DNA from 2 places in the Melaminivora sp. genome. Region 2 is predicted to be linked to the other one. Evidence: riboswitches for the same ligand, from Rfam matches in the RefSeq annotation. Region 2 holds a riboswitch; the other holds the start of a gene.
What was found. Region 2 has a riboswitch for S-adenosylhomocysteine ahead of ahcY (adenosylhomocysteinase). Riboswitches for the same ligand answer to the same signal wherever they lie in the genome.
Positions count from the first base shown of each region.

Region 1 (5,285 bases), on a different contig from region 2:
CGCACGGCACGCCCCAGAACTCGTCGTCCTCCATGCGCTCGGCGCCGGCGAAGCCGGCCACGCCGCCGGTCTGCTCTACGTGCGCCAGTAGCGCCGGCACATCCAGGCCCCGGTCGCAAAAGACCGTGCCGGTGTGGTCCTGCACCGCCACCACGTGCGCGCCGGCCTCGGCAAACAGCCGCCCCGCCGTGCCGCCGACATTGCCAAAGCCTTGCACCGCCACGCGCGCGCCTTCGATCTGCATGCCGGTGTGCCGGGCCGCCTCGACGCCCACGGTGTAGACACCGCGCCCGGTGGCCTCCATGCGGCCGAGCGAGCCGCCCAGGTCGACGGGCTTGCCGGTGACCACGCCGGTGGAGGTCTCGCCGACGTTCATCGAGTAGGTGTCCATCATCCAGGCCATGATCTGGCCGTTGGTGTTCACGTCCGGCGCGGGGATGTCCTTGGTCGGGCCGATGATGATGCCGATCTCACTGGTGTAGCGCCGCGTCAGGCGCTCAAGCTCGCCGCGCGAGAGCTTCTTCGGATCGACCCGAATGCCGCCCTTGGCACCGCCGTAGGGCACGTTCACCGCCGCGTTCTTGATGCTCATCCAGGCCGACAGCGCCATCACCTCCGACAGCGTCACATCCTGGTGGAAGCGCACGCCGCCCTTGCCCGGGCCGCGGCTGGTGTTGTGCTGCACGCGGTAGCCCTCGAAGTGGGCAATCGTGCCGTCGTCCATCTCGATGGGCACGTCCACGATCAGCGCGCGCTTGGGACGCTTGAGCGTTTCCACCCAGCGCGCCAGACTGCCCAGGTAGGGCGTGACGCGGTCCACCTGTTGCAGGTAGATGCCCCAGGGGCCCAGGTGGCCCGCATCGAGGTAGGAGGGCAGGGCGTGGCCGGCGACGGGCGACTGGGCGGTGGGGGAAGTGGCTGGCATGGCGAATCCTTTCGGGAGCGGGCCTTTGCAAGGCAAGCCGGCGACTGTAGGCCGGGCCCGCGGGCTTGTCCAACGCCGCTGCGTTGTTGCGCCATGCAGCGCCGGCATGGCGGGCCGGGCCGCGAGCGCCAGACAAGGATTTCAAAAAGAGTAGCTAACAGTCGAGGCAGGACAAGGGCTGCAGCCGGTTTTCCTGTGCATGCGCCGGGATTGCCCTGGTGCCTATACTGCCGCATGTCTGCAGCTTCCCCGACCACGCAACCGGTCCCCGCACGCCAGCCCGCGGGCTTTCAGGGCCCCTGGCGCCGGGTGGTCTTCGTCAGCCTCTACGAACTCATCGCCATCGCCGCCTCGACCCTGCTGTTCATGGCCATCGGCCAGGAGGTGGCGGCCTCGGGTGTCATGTCGGTGGTCGCCTCCACCCTGGCCGTGCTGTGGAACGTCGCCTTCAATCACCTGTTCGAGCGCTGGGAGTCGCGCCAGCGCGTGCGCGGCCGCTCGGCGCTGCGCCGCGTGGTGCACGCCCTGGGCTTCGAAGGGGGGCTGGCGCTGATGCTCATCCCGCTCATGGCCTGGTGGTTCGGCGTCGGCCTGTGGCAGGCCACGCTGATGGAGGCCGGGCTGCTGGTGTTCTTCCTGGTCTATACCTACGCCTTCAACTGGGCCTTCGACCGCATCTTCGGGCTGCCCGCTTCGGCGCAGGCGCTGGCCTCTTCCTGAGCATCTTCAACGAGACGGCCGGCTCAGAAAGCGCGAGCCGGCCTCGCCAAACCGCCAGGGCACGTCCACCGCCCGCGTGATGCCAATGCGCGGGCCCGCCACCACGGCCGGCGCACTGCTGTCAGGCGCGGGGCCCAGCAGGGCAAAGGGTGGCGCATCGAGCGGCAGGCCGTCGAAGCCGCCATCGATGGCCAGGGCCTGTGCCAGCCGCCCGGGCCCGGCGCACAGCAGCCGCTCGTCCTGCACGCCCCCCCGGCGCACGCGCATGGCGTCCAGCCCATGCGTGGGTTCGAGCGCACGGATGAGCACCGCCGTGCCATCGCCCTCGTGCCCGCACACCAGGTTCAGGCACCAGTGCACGCCATAGGAGCGATAGACATAGGCCCGCGCCGGCGGGCCGAACATGGCGGCGTTGCGCGGCGTGCGCCCGCGAAAGCTGTGCGAGGCCGGGTCGGCGCCGTCATAGGCCTCGGTCTCGACGATGCGCCCGCCGACGCCGTTTACCAGCAGGGTGATGCCGATGAGTTGAGGGGCCAGCTCGTGGGCGGGCAGGGTGAAGTCGAGCGAGGCGGGGTGCACCGCGAGGCGGGCGGCGTCGTGGAGCGGGTTCGGCATGGCCCCATGCTAGGCAGGCCCGGCGACGGCGCAAGGGGCGTGGCGCCCGAACGGTGCGTAGGACGCGGCCATGCAGATGGGCGGCGATAGAATCGGCGGCTTTCCCCAAGGAGCGTTGCAGCGGGCATGCGGCCCGTCAGGCTTGGGGCTTTCAGCCGGCCCTCCGGCCTTGCAACGACGCTCGCCTGTCCCCGTTTTCTCTCGATTGCACAGGTGAGCCAGATGACTGCCCCCGCCGTTTTTCCGCCCCCCATGAAACTCTCGGGCCTCGAGCCCGTCCTGATCGGTCCGGACACCCTGTTCGTCAACGTCGGCGAGCGCACCAACGTCACCGGCTCCAAGGCCTTCGCGCGGCTGATCCTGAACGAGGAATACGAAAAAGCCCTGTCCGTGGCGCGCCAGCAGGTGGAAAACGGCGCCCAGGTCATCGACGTGAATATGGACGAGGCCATGCTCGACAGCAAGGCGGCCATGGTGCGCTTTCTGAACCTGATCGCGAGTGAGCCGGACATCGCCCGCGTGCCGGTCATGGTGGACAGCTCCAAGTGGGAGGTCATCGAGGCCGGACTGCGCTGCCTGCAGGGCAAGGGCATCGTGAACTCGATCAGCATGAAAGAGGGCCTGGAGGAGTTCAAGCGCCAGGCGAAGCTGATCCGCCGCTATGGCGCCGCCGCCGTGGTCATGGCGTTTGACGAAAAGGGCCAGGCCGATACCTTCGAGCGCAAGATCGAGATCTGCGAGCGCGCCTACCGCGTGCTGGTCGATGAGGTGGGTTTTCCGCCCGAGGACATCATCTTCGACCCCAACATCTTTGCGATTGCCACCGGCATCGAGGAGCACGCCAACTACGCCGTGGACTTCATCGAGTCGGTGCGCTGGATCAAGGCCAATCTGCCCGGCGCCAAGGTCTCGGGCGGCGTGTCCAACGTGTCGTTTTCCTTCCGCGGCAACGACCCGGTGCGCGAGGCCATCCACACGGTGTTCCTGTACCACGCGATTGCCGCCGGCATGGACATGGGCATCGTCAACGCCGGCATGGTGGGGGTGTACGACGACCTCGACCCGGCCCTGCGCGAGCGCGTCGAGGACGTGGTGCTCAACCGCCGCCCGGATGCGGCGGAGCGATTGCTGGAGATCGCCGAGGCCACCAAGGGCGCGGCCAAGGACGACAGCAAGAAGCTCGAATGGCGCGGCACGCCGGACAACCCCAAGACCGTGGGCGAGCGCCTGTCGCACGCGCTGGTGCATGGCATCACCGACTTCATCGTGGACGATACCGAGGAGGCCTACCAGAACATCGTGGTGCAGGGCGGTGGCCGGCCGCTGCACGTCATCGAAGGGCCGCTCATGGACGGCATGAACATCGTGGGCGACCTGTTCGGCGCCGGCAAGATGTTCCTGCCCCAGGTGGTCAAGAGCGCGCGCGTGATGAAGCAGGCCGTGGCCCACCTGATTCCCTACATCGAGGAGGAAAAGCGCCAGCAGGAGGCGGCCGGCCTGGACGTGACCAGCAAGGGCAAGATCGTCATTGCCACTGTCAAGGGCGACGTGCATGACATCGGCAAGAACATCGTCACCGTGGTCTTGCAGTGCAACAACTTCGAGGTCATCAACATGGGCGTGATGGTGCCCTGCCACGAGATATTGGCGCGCGCCAAGGCCGAAGGGGCAGACATCGTCGGCCTGTCGGGCCTGATCACACCCAGTCTGGAGGAGATGCAGTACGTCGCCGGCGAGATGCACAAGGACGACTATTTCCGCATCAAGAAAATTCCGCTCCTGATCGGCGGCGCGACCTGCTCGCGCGTGCACACCGCCGTCAAGATCGCGCCGCAGTACGACGGGCCGGTGGTCTATGTGCCTGATGCGTCGCGCAGCGTGAGCGTGGCGCAGAGCCTGCTGGGCGAGGGCAAGGATCAGTACCTGGCCGAAGTCCAGGCCGACTACGACCACGTGCGCGAGCTGCACGCCAGGAAGAAAAAGGTGCCGCTGTGGCCGATCGACAAGGCACGCGCCAACGCCACGCAGGTGGATTTCACGCAGTTCCGGCCCACCGTTCCGCGTGCGCTGGGACGGCGCGTGCTGCGCAACTTCGATCTCGCCGAGCTGGTGCGCTACCTGGACTGGGGGCCCTTTTTCCAGACCTGGGACCTGGCCGGGTCTTATCCCGCCATCCTCGATGACGAGGTCGTCGGCGAGCAGGCGCGGCAGGTCCATGCCGATGGCCAGGCCATGCTGAAAAAACTCATCGAAGGCCGCTGGCTGACGGCCAACGGCGTGCTGGGCCTGTACCCGGCCAACCGCGTGGGCGACGACATCGAGTTCTATACCGACGAGACGCGCAGCGAAGTGCTGATGACCTGGTACGGCATGCGCCAACAGACGGAAAAACAGGTGGACGCGGAAGGCAAACTGCGCCCCAGCCGCTGCCTGGCGGACTTCGTGGCGACCAGGGAGTCGGGCATTGCCGACTACGCCGGCCTGTTCGCCGTCACGGCGGGCATAGGCGCGGAGAAGAAGGAAAAGGAATTCCTGGACGCGCTGGACGACTATTCCAACATCCTGTTCAAGGCGATTGCCGACCGTCTGGCCGAGGCTTTTGCCGAGTGCCTGCACGAGCGCGTGCGCCGCGATCTGTGGGGCTATGCGGCGGATGAAACCCTGAGCAACGAGGAGCTCATCAAGGAAAAATACCAGGGCATCCGCCCCGCGCCCGGCTACCCGGCCTGCCCGGATCACACGGCCAAGGTCGATCTGTTCAAGGTGCTCGATGCACCCGAGATTGGCATGGAGCTGACCGATAGCTTCGCCATGTACCCGGCGTCCAGTGTCAGCGGCTTTTACATCGCCCACCCCGAGGCGACATATTTCAGCGTCGGGCAGATCGGCGACGACCAGGTGCAGGACATGGCCACGCGCCGGGGCATGGATCTCGACGAACTGCGCCGGAGGCTGGCGCCAAATCTGGGATAAATCAGCCGATGTCCTGCAGCGTGCCCCCCCGGGGGCTGGTGGGGGTTGCGGT
Region 1 covers NZ_DAMCAM010000004.1:52,817-58,101, forward strand. Annotated here, with positions in the region: gene RT051_RS01705 (Glu/Leu/Phe/Val dehydrogenase) at 1-925, opposite strand, end outside; gene RT051_RS01710 (PACE efflux transporter) at 1,160-1,645, shown strand; gene RT051_RS01715 (DNA-3-methyladenine glycosylase) at 1,652-2,260, opposite strand; S-adenosyl-L-homocysteine riboswitch at 2,362-2,450, shown strand; gene metH (methionine synthase) at 2,483-5,233, shown strand.
Region 1: it holds a riboswitch for S-adenosylhomocysteine, as region 2 does, so the genes downstream of both, metH (methionine synthase) here and ahcY (adenosylhomocysteinase) in region 2, are expected to answer to the same signal.

Region 2 (5,285 bases):
AGCACCTCCTTGACGCCGAAGTTGTTCACGCCCGAGCCGAAGAACACCGGCGTGAGCTTGGCCGCCAGGAACTGCGCATGGTCCCAGGGGGCCGAAGCGCCCACGGCCAGCTCCATGCTCTCCAGCGCGTCGTCGAAGGTCTGGCCGAAGCGCGCGCGCAGCCGCTCGGCCTCGGACAGGGGGATGGTCTCGAAATCCTCCGGACGCTTGTCGCTGCCGGCCTGGAACACGGTCATGCTCTGCGTGCGCAGGTCGATGATGCCGCCGAAGCTCCTGCCCTGGCCCACCGGCCAGGTCATGGGGCAGCAGGGCATGCCCAGTTCCCGCTCGACCTCGTCCAGGATGTCGAGCGGGTCGCGCACCTCGCGGTCCATCTTGTTGACGAAGGTGATGATGGGGGTGTCCCTCTGGCGGCAGACCTCGATCAGGCGGCGCGTCTGCGTCTCCACGCCGTTGGCCGCGTCGATCACCATCAGCGCCGAATCGACGGCCGTGAGCACGCGGTAGGTGTCCTCGGAGAAATCCTTGTGGCCGGGCGTGTCCAGCAGGTTGACCACGTGGTCCCGGTAGCTCATCTGCATGACCGAGCTGGCCACCGAGATGCCGCGCTGCTTCTCGATCTCCATCCAGTCGGACGTGGCGTGGCGGCTGGCCTTGCGGCCCTTCACGGCGCCGGCGATCTGGATGGCGCCCGAGAACAGCAGCAGCTTTTCCGTCAGCGTGGTCTTGCCCGCGTCGGGGTGGGAGATGATGGCAAAGGTGCGGCGGCGCCGCGTTTCGGAAGCGTAGGACACGTGGGGCTCAAGGGGCAGGGTGGGCGCGGCGCCGGCGGCCCGGGGCAGGGCGTGGCGCGCGGCAAGGGGGCGGCTCGTGGCCGGGCGCCTGGCGGCGCAAGAGCGTAATTCTACGGACAGCCCCAGGCCCTGCGCTCCCGCGGGCCGTGTCACAGTCACGGCCATGCAAGCCCTCGACTCCCCGCCCGCCGCCCGCACCTGGGTGCACGCGGGCACCCCGGCCTACCGGCGCATCAGCCTGGCGCTGTTTCTGGCCGGGTTCGCCACGTTCTCGCTGCTGTACTGCGTGCAGCCCGTGCTGCCCGAGCTGGCGGCGCATTTCGCCCTGAGCCCGGCCGGCAGTTCGCTGGCCCTGTCGGTCAGCACCGGCAGCCTGGCGGTGGCCATCTTCGCCGCCGGCGCCCTGTCGCAGGGCCGGGACAAGCGCCGGCTGATGTTCGCCTCGATGGCGCTGGCGGCGCTGTGCAACCTGCTGGCGGCGCTGGCGCCGGCCTGGGGGGCGCTGCTGGCGGCGCGCGCGCTCGAGGGCGTGCTGCTGGGCGGCGTGCCGGCCGTGGCCATGGCCTATCTGTCCGAGGAGATCCACCCGCGCGGCCTGGGTTTTGCGATGGGGCTGTACATCGGCGGCACGGCCTTCGGCGGCATGGCCGGGCGCATCGGCATGAGCATGCTGGCCGACGCCTGGGGCTGGCGCGTGGCGCTGGCCACCGTGGGCGGGCTGGGCCTGGCCGCGGCGGTGGGCTTCGTGTTGCTGCTGCCGCGCGTGGGCACGGCGCCCGCGCCCGCGCCCGTGGGCGGCGCGGCCCGGCCGGGGCTGGCCTTTCACCTGGCGGCCTGGCGCGGGCACCTGGGCACGCCCGCTCTGGTGCCGCTGTTTGCCCTGGCTTTCTTGCTGATGGGGGTGTTTGTCTCGCTGTTCAACTACGTGGGCTTTCGGCTGGCGCTGCCGCCCTACGGGCTGAGCCAGACGCAGATCGGGCTGGTCTTCTCGGCCTACCTGTTCGGCATCGTCGCCTCGCCTGCGGCCGGGGCGCTGGCCGACCGGCGCGGGCGCGGCCCCGTGCTGGTGGGCGGCGTGCTGCTGATGGCCGCCGGCGTCCTGCTCACGCTCGCCGCGCCGCTGGCCGTGCTGATGGTCGGGATCGCTGCGCTGACCTTCGGCTTCTTCGTGGCGCACGCGGTGGCCAGCGGCTGGGTCGGCGCGCTGGCGCAGGGCGCCAAGGGCCATGCCTCGTCGCTCTACCTGCTGGCCTATTACGTGGGCTCCAGCGTGCTCGGCTCGGTCGGCGGCTGGTTCTGGGAGCACGGCCGCTGGCCCGGCATGGCGGTTTTTTCGCTGGCGCTGCTGGGCGTGGCGCTCGCGCTGGCGCTGCCCCTGCGCAGGGCGGGCCGAATATAATGCGCGTTTTCCCGAGGAGCGTTGCAGCGTCCCCGCCCAGGCGGACGTGAGGCTCGGGAGACCGGGCCCTTCGCTCTGGCAGGCCCGTCCGTGCAACGACGCTCATCCACCTGGCGTGCGATGGGCGAGCGAATCCCCTTTCCAGCTCCCTCGCGCGGCCGGTGGTGTTTCACCACGCATTGGAGCTTTCCATGAACGTCCGCAACACCTCCCTCGCCCCGGCCGACTGCGCCATCACCGACATCGCCCTTGCCGACTGGGGTCGCAAGGAAATCCGCATCGCCGAGACCGAGATGCCCGGCCTGATGGCGATTCGCGAGGAATACGCCGCCCAGCAGCCCCTGAAGGGCGCGCGCATCGCCGGCAGCCTGCACATGACCATCCAGACGGCCGTGCTGATCGAGACGCTGCAGGCCCTCGGCGCCACGGTGCGCTGGGCCTCGTGCAACATCTTCTCGACGCAGGACCACGCCGCCGCCGCCATTGCCGCCGGTGGCACGCCGGTGTTCGCCATCAAGGGCGAGTCGCTCGAAGACTACTGGGACTACACGCACCGCATCTTCGACTTCGGCCCCAAGGGCAGCGAGGGCGAAGGCCCCAACATGATCCTGGACGACGGCGGCGATGCCACGCTGCTGATGCACCTGGGCCAGCGCGCCGAGAAGGATGCGTCTCTGGTGGCGGGCAACGGCAGCAGCGAGGAAGAGCGCATCCTGTACGCCTCCATCCGCAAGAAGCTGGCCGAGGACCCGACCTGGTACAGCCGCAAGAGCGCCCAGATCCTCGGCGTGACCGAGGAGACCACCACCGGCGTGCACCGCCTCAACGAGATGTCGGCCAAGGGCACGCTGCTGTTTCGCGCCATCAACGTCAACGACTCGGTCACCAAATCCAAGTTCGACAACCTGTACGGCTGCCGCGAGTCGCTGGTGGACGGCATCAAGCGCGCCACCGACGTGATGATCGCCGGCAAGGTGGCCGTGGTCGCCGGCTATGGCGACGTGGGCAAGGGTTCGGCCCAGGCGCTGCGCGCGCTGTCGGCGCAGGTCTGGGTGACCGAGATCGACCCCATCAACGCCCTGCAGGCCGCCATGGAAGGCTACCGCGTGGTGACCATGGAGTACGCCGCCGACAAGGCCGACATCTTCGTGACCACCACGGGCAACAAGGACGTCATCCGCCACGAGCACATGGCCGCCATGAAGGACCAGGCCATCGTCTGCAACATCGGCCACTTCGACAACGAGATCGAGGTCGCGTCGCTGGAGCAATACCCGTGGGAAGAGATCAAGCCGCAGGTGGACCACATCATCTTCCCCGACGGCAAGAGGATCATCCTGCTGGCCAAGGGCCGCCTGGTGAACCTGGGCTGCGGCACGGGCCACCCCAGCTACGTCATGAGCAGCTCGTTTGCCAACCAGACGCTGGCGCAGATCGAGCTGTTCACGCGCCCGGATGCGTATGAAGTCGGCAAGGTCTATGTGCTGCCCAAGCTGCTCGACGAGAAGGTTGCGCGCCTGCAGCTGTCCAAGCTGGGCGCCATGCTGACCGAGCTGACCGACGAGCAGGCGGCGTATATCGGCGTGGACAAGAGCGGGCCGTACAAGGCGGATACGTACCGTTATTGAGCGGTGCGCCGAGACCCGCCGGCCCCCATCCCTACCTTCCCCCAGAGGGGGAAGGAGCAGGAAGCGACGCCGCGCCGGTAACTTGCCCCCTCCCCCTCTGGGGGAGGGCTGGGGTGGGGGCCAGCGCCGCTGGCAACCCGACAGGGCACGCCAGACCCCGCCATCCCTCACAAAAAAACAATAGCTCCCCGCCCTTGCCTGGCAAGGTCTAAAAGCCGATTCGACCCATGAAAAGGACCCTGCGCCATGCGCGCTGACGTATTCCTGGTGGAAGGCGGCCACGCCACCACCCGCTCACAGGCCCAGCGCCTGATCGCCGCCGGCGTGCAATGGCGCCTGGCCGACACCATGCCCTGGACGCGCGTGGCCAAGAACGGCGACGACATCCCTGCCGGTGCCCGTCTGCAGCTGCTCGACGCCGCCGAGGCCAGGTACCTCTCGCGCGGCGGGCTCAAGCTCGAGGGCGCGCTGGCCGCCACCGGCATCGACCCGGCCGGCCTGCGCTGCCTGGACGTGGGCCAGAGCACCGGCGGCTTTACCGACTGCCTGCTGCAGCACGGCGCGGCGCAGGTCATCGGCGTGGACGTGGGCCAGGGCCAGCTGCATGAGCGCCTGCAGGGCGACGTGCGCGTCGTCGCGGTGGAGGGCCTGAACGCCCGCCACCTCACGCCCGGGGCGCTCGAAGAGGCCTGCGAGGAGGCGCTGTCCGAGCGCGTCGACGCCGAGCCCGAGGACAACGACACCCAGCCCCAGGCGCCCTATGCCTGGATGCGCAACGGCGGCCTGGTCGATGACGGCTACGACGACAGCGGCGACGCCAAGGAGCACGAGATCGAGGCCTTCAAGGCCGAGCGATCGGCCCGTGCCCAGGCACGCGCCGCGGGTCGCCTGCCCACCGTGCGCCGACGCCGTGCGGGCCGCGAGCAGGTGGATGTGACGCCCGCGTTCGACCTCGTCGTGGGCGACCTGTCCTTCATCTCTCTCACTCTGGTGCTGCCCGCGCTCGTGCCTTTGCTGAAGGAGCGGGGCCGGATGCTGCTGCTGGTCAAGCCGCAGTTCGAGCTGCAGCCGGGCCAGGTCGGCAAGGGCGGCATCGTGCGCAATGCCGGCCTGTACGCCGAGGTCGAGCAGCGCCTGCGCGCTGCCTGCGCCGCCGCCGGCCTGCGGGTCGAGGCCTGGCTCGCCAGCCCCATCGAGGGCGGCGACGGCAACCGCGAGTTCTTCATCCACGCCACCAGGAGCGTCCCATGAGCCGCACGGCCACGCCCCTTCCGATCAGTTTCGAGTTCTTTCCGCCCAAGACCCCCGAGGGCGCGGACCGGCTGCGCACCGTGCGCCAGCAGCTGTACGCGCGCGCGCCGCAGTTCTGCTCGGTGACCTATGGCGCCGGCGGCTCCACGCAGGAGGGCACCTTTGCCGCCGTGCGCGAGATCCTGGCCGAGGGCGTCGATGCGGCGTCGCATT
Region 2 covers NZ_DAMCAM010000037.1:18,164-23,448, forward strand. Annotated here, with positions in the region: gene RT051_RS09585 (peptide chain release factor 3) at 1-794, opposite strand, end outside; gene RT051_RS09590 (MFS transporter) at 958-2,193, shown strand; S-adenosyl-L-homocysteine riboswitch at 2,201-2,304, shown strand; gene ahcY (adenosylhomocysteinase) at 2,385-3,821, shown strand; gene RT051_RS09600 (TlyA family RNA methyltransferase) at 4,068-5,072, shown strand; gene metF (methylenetetrahydrofolate reductase [NAD(P)H]) at 5,069-5,285, shown strand, end outside.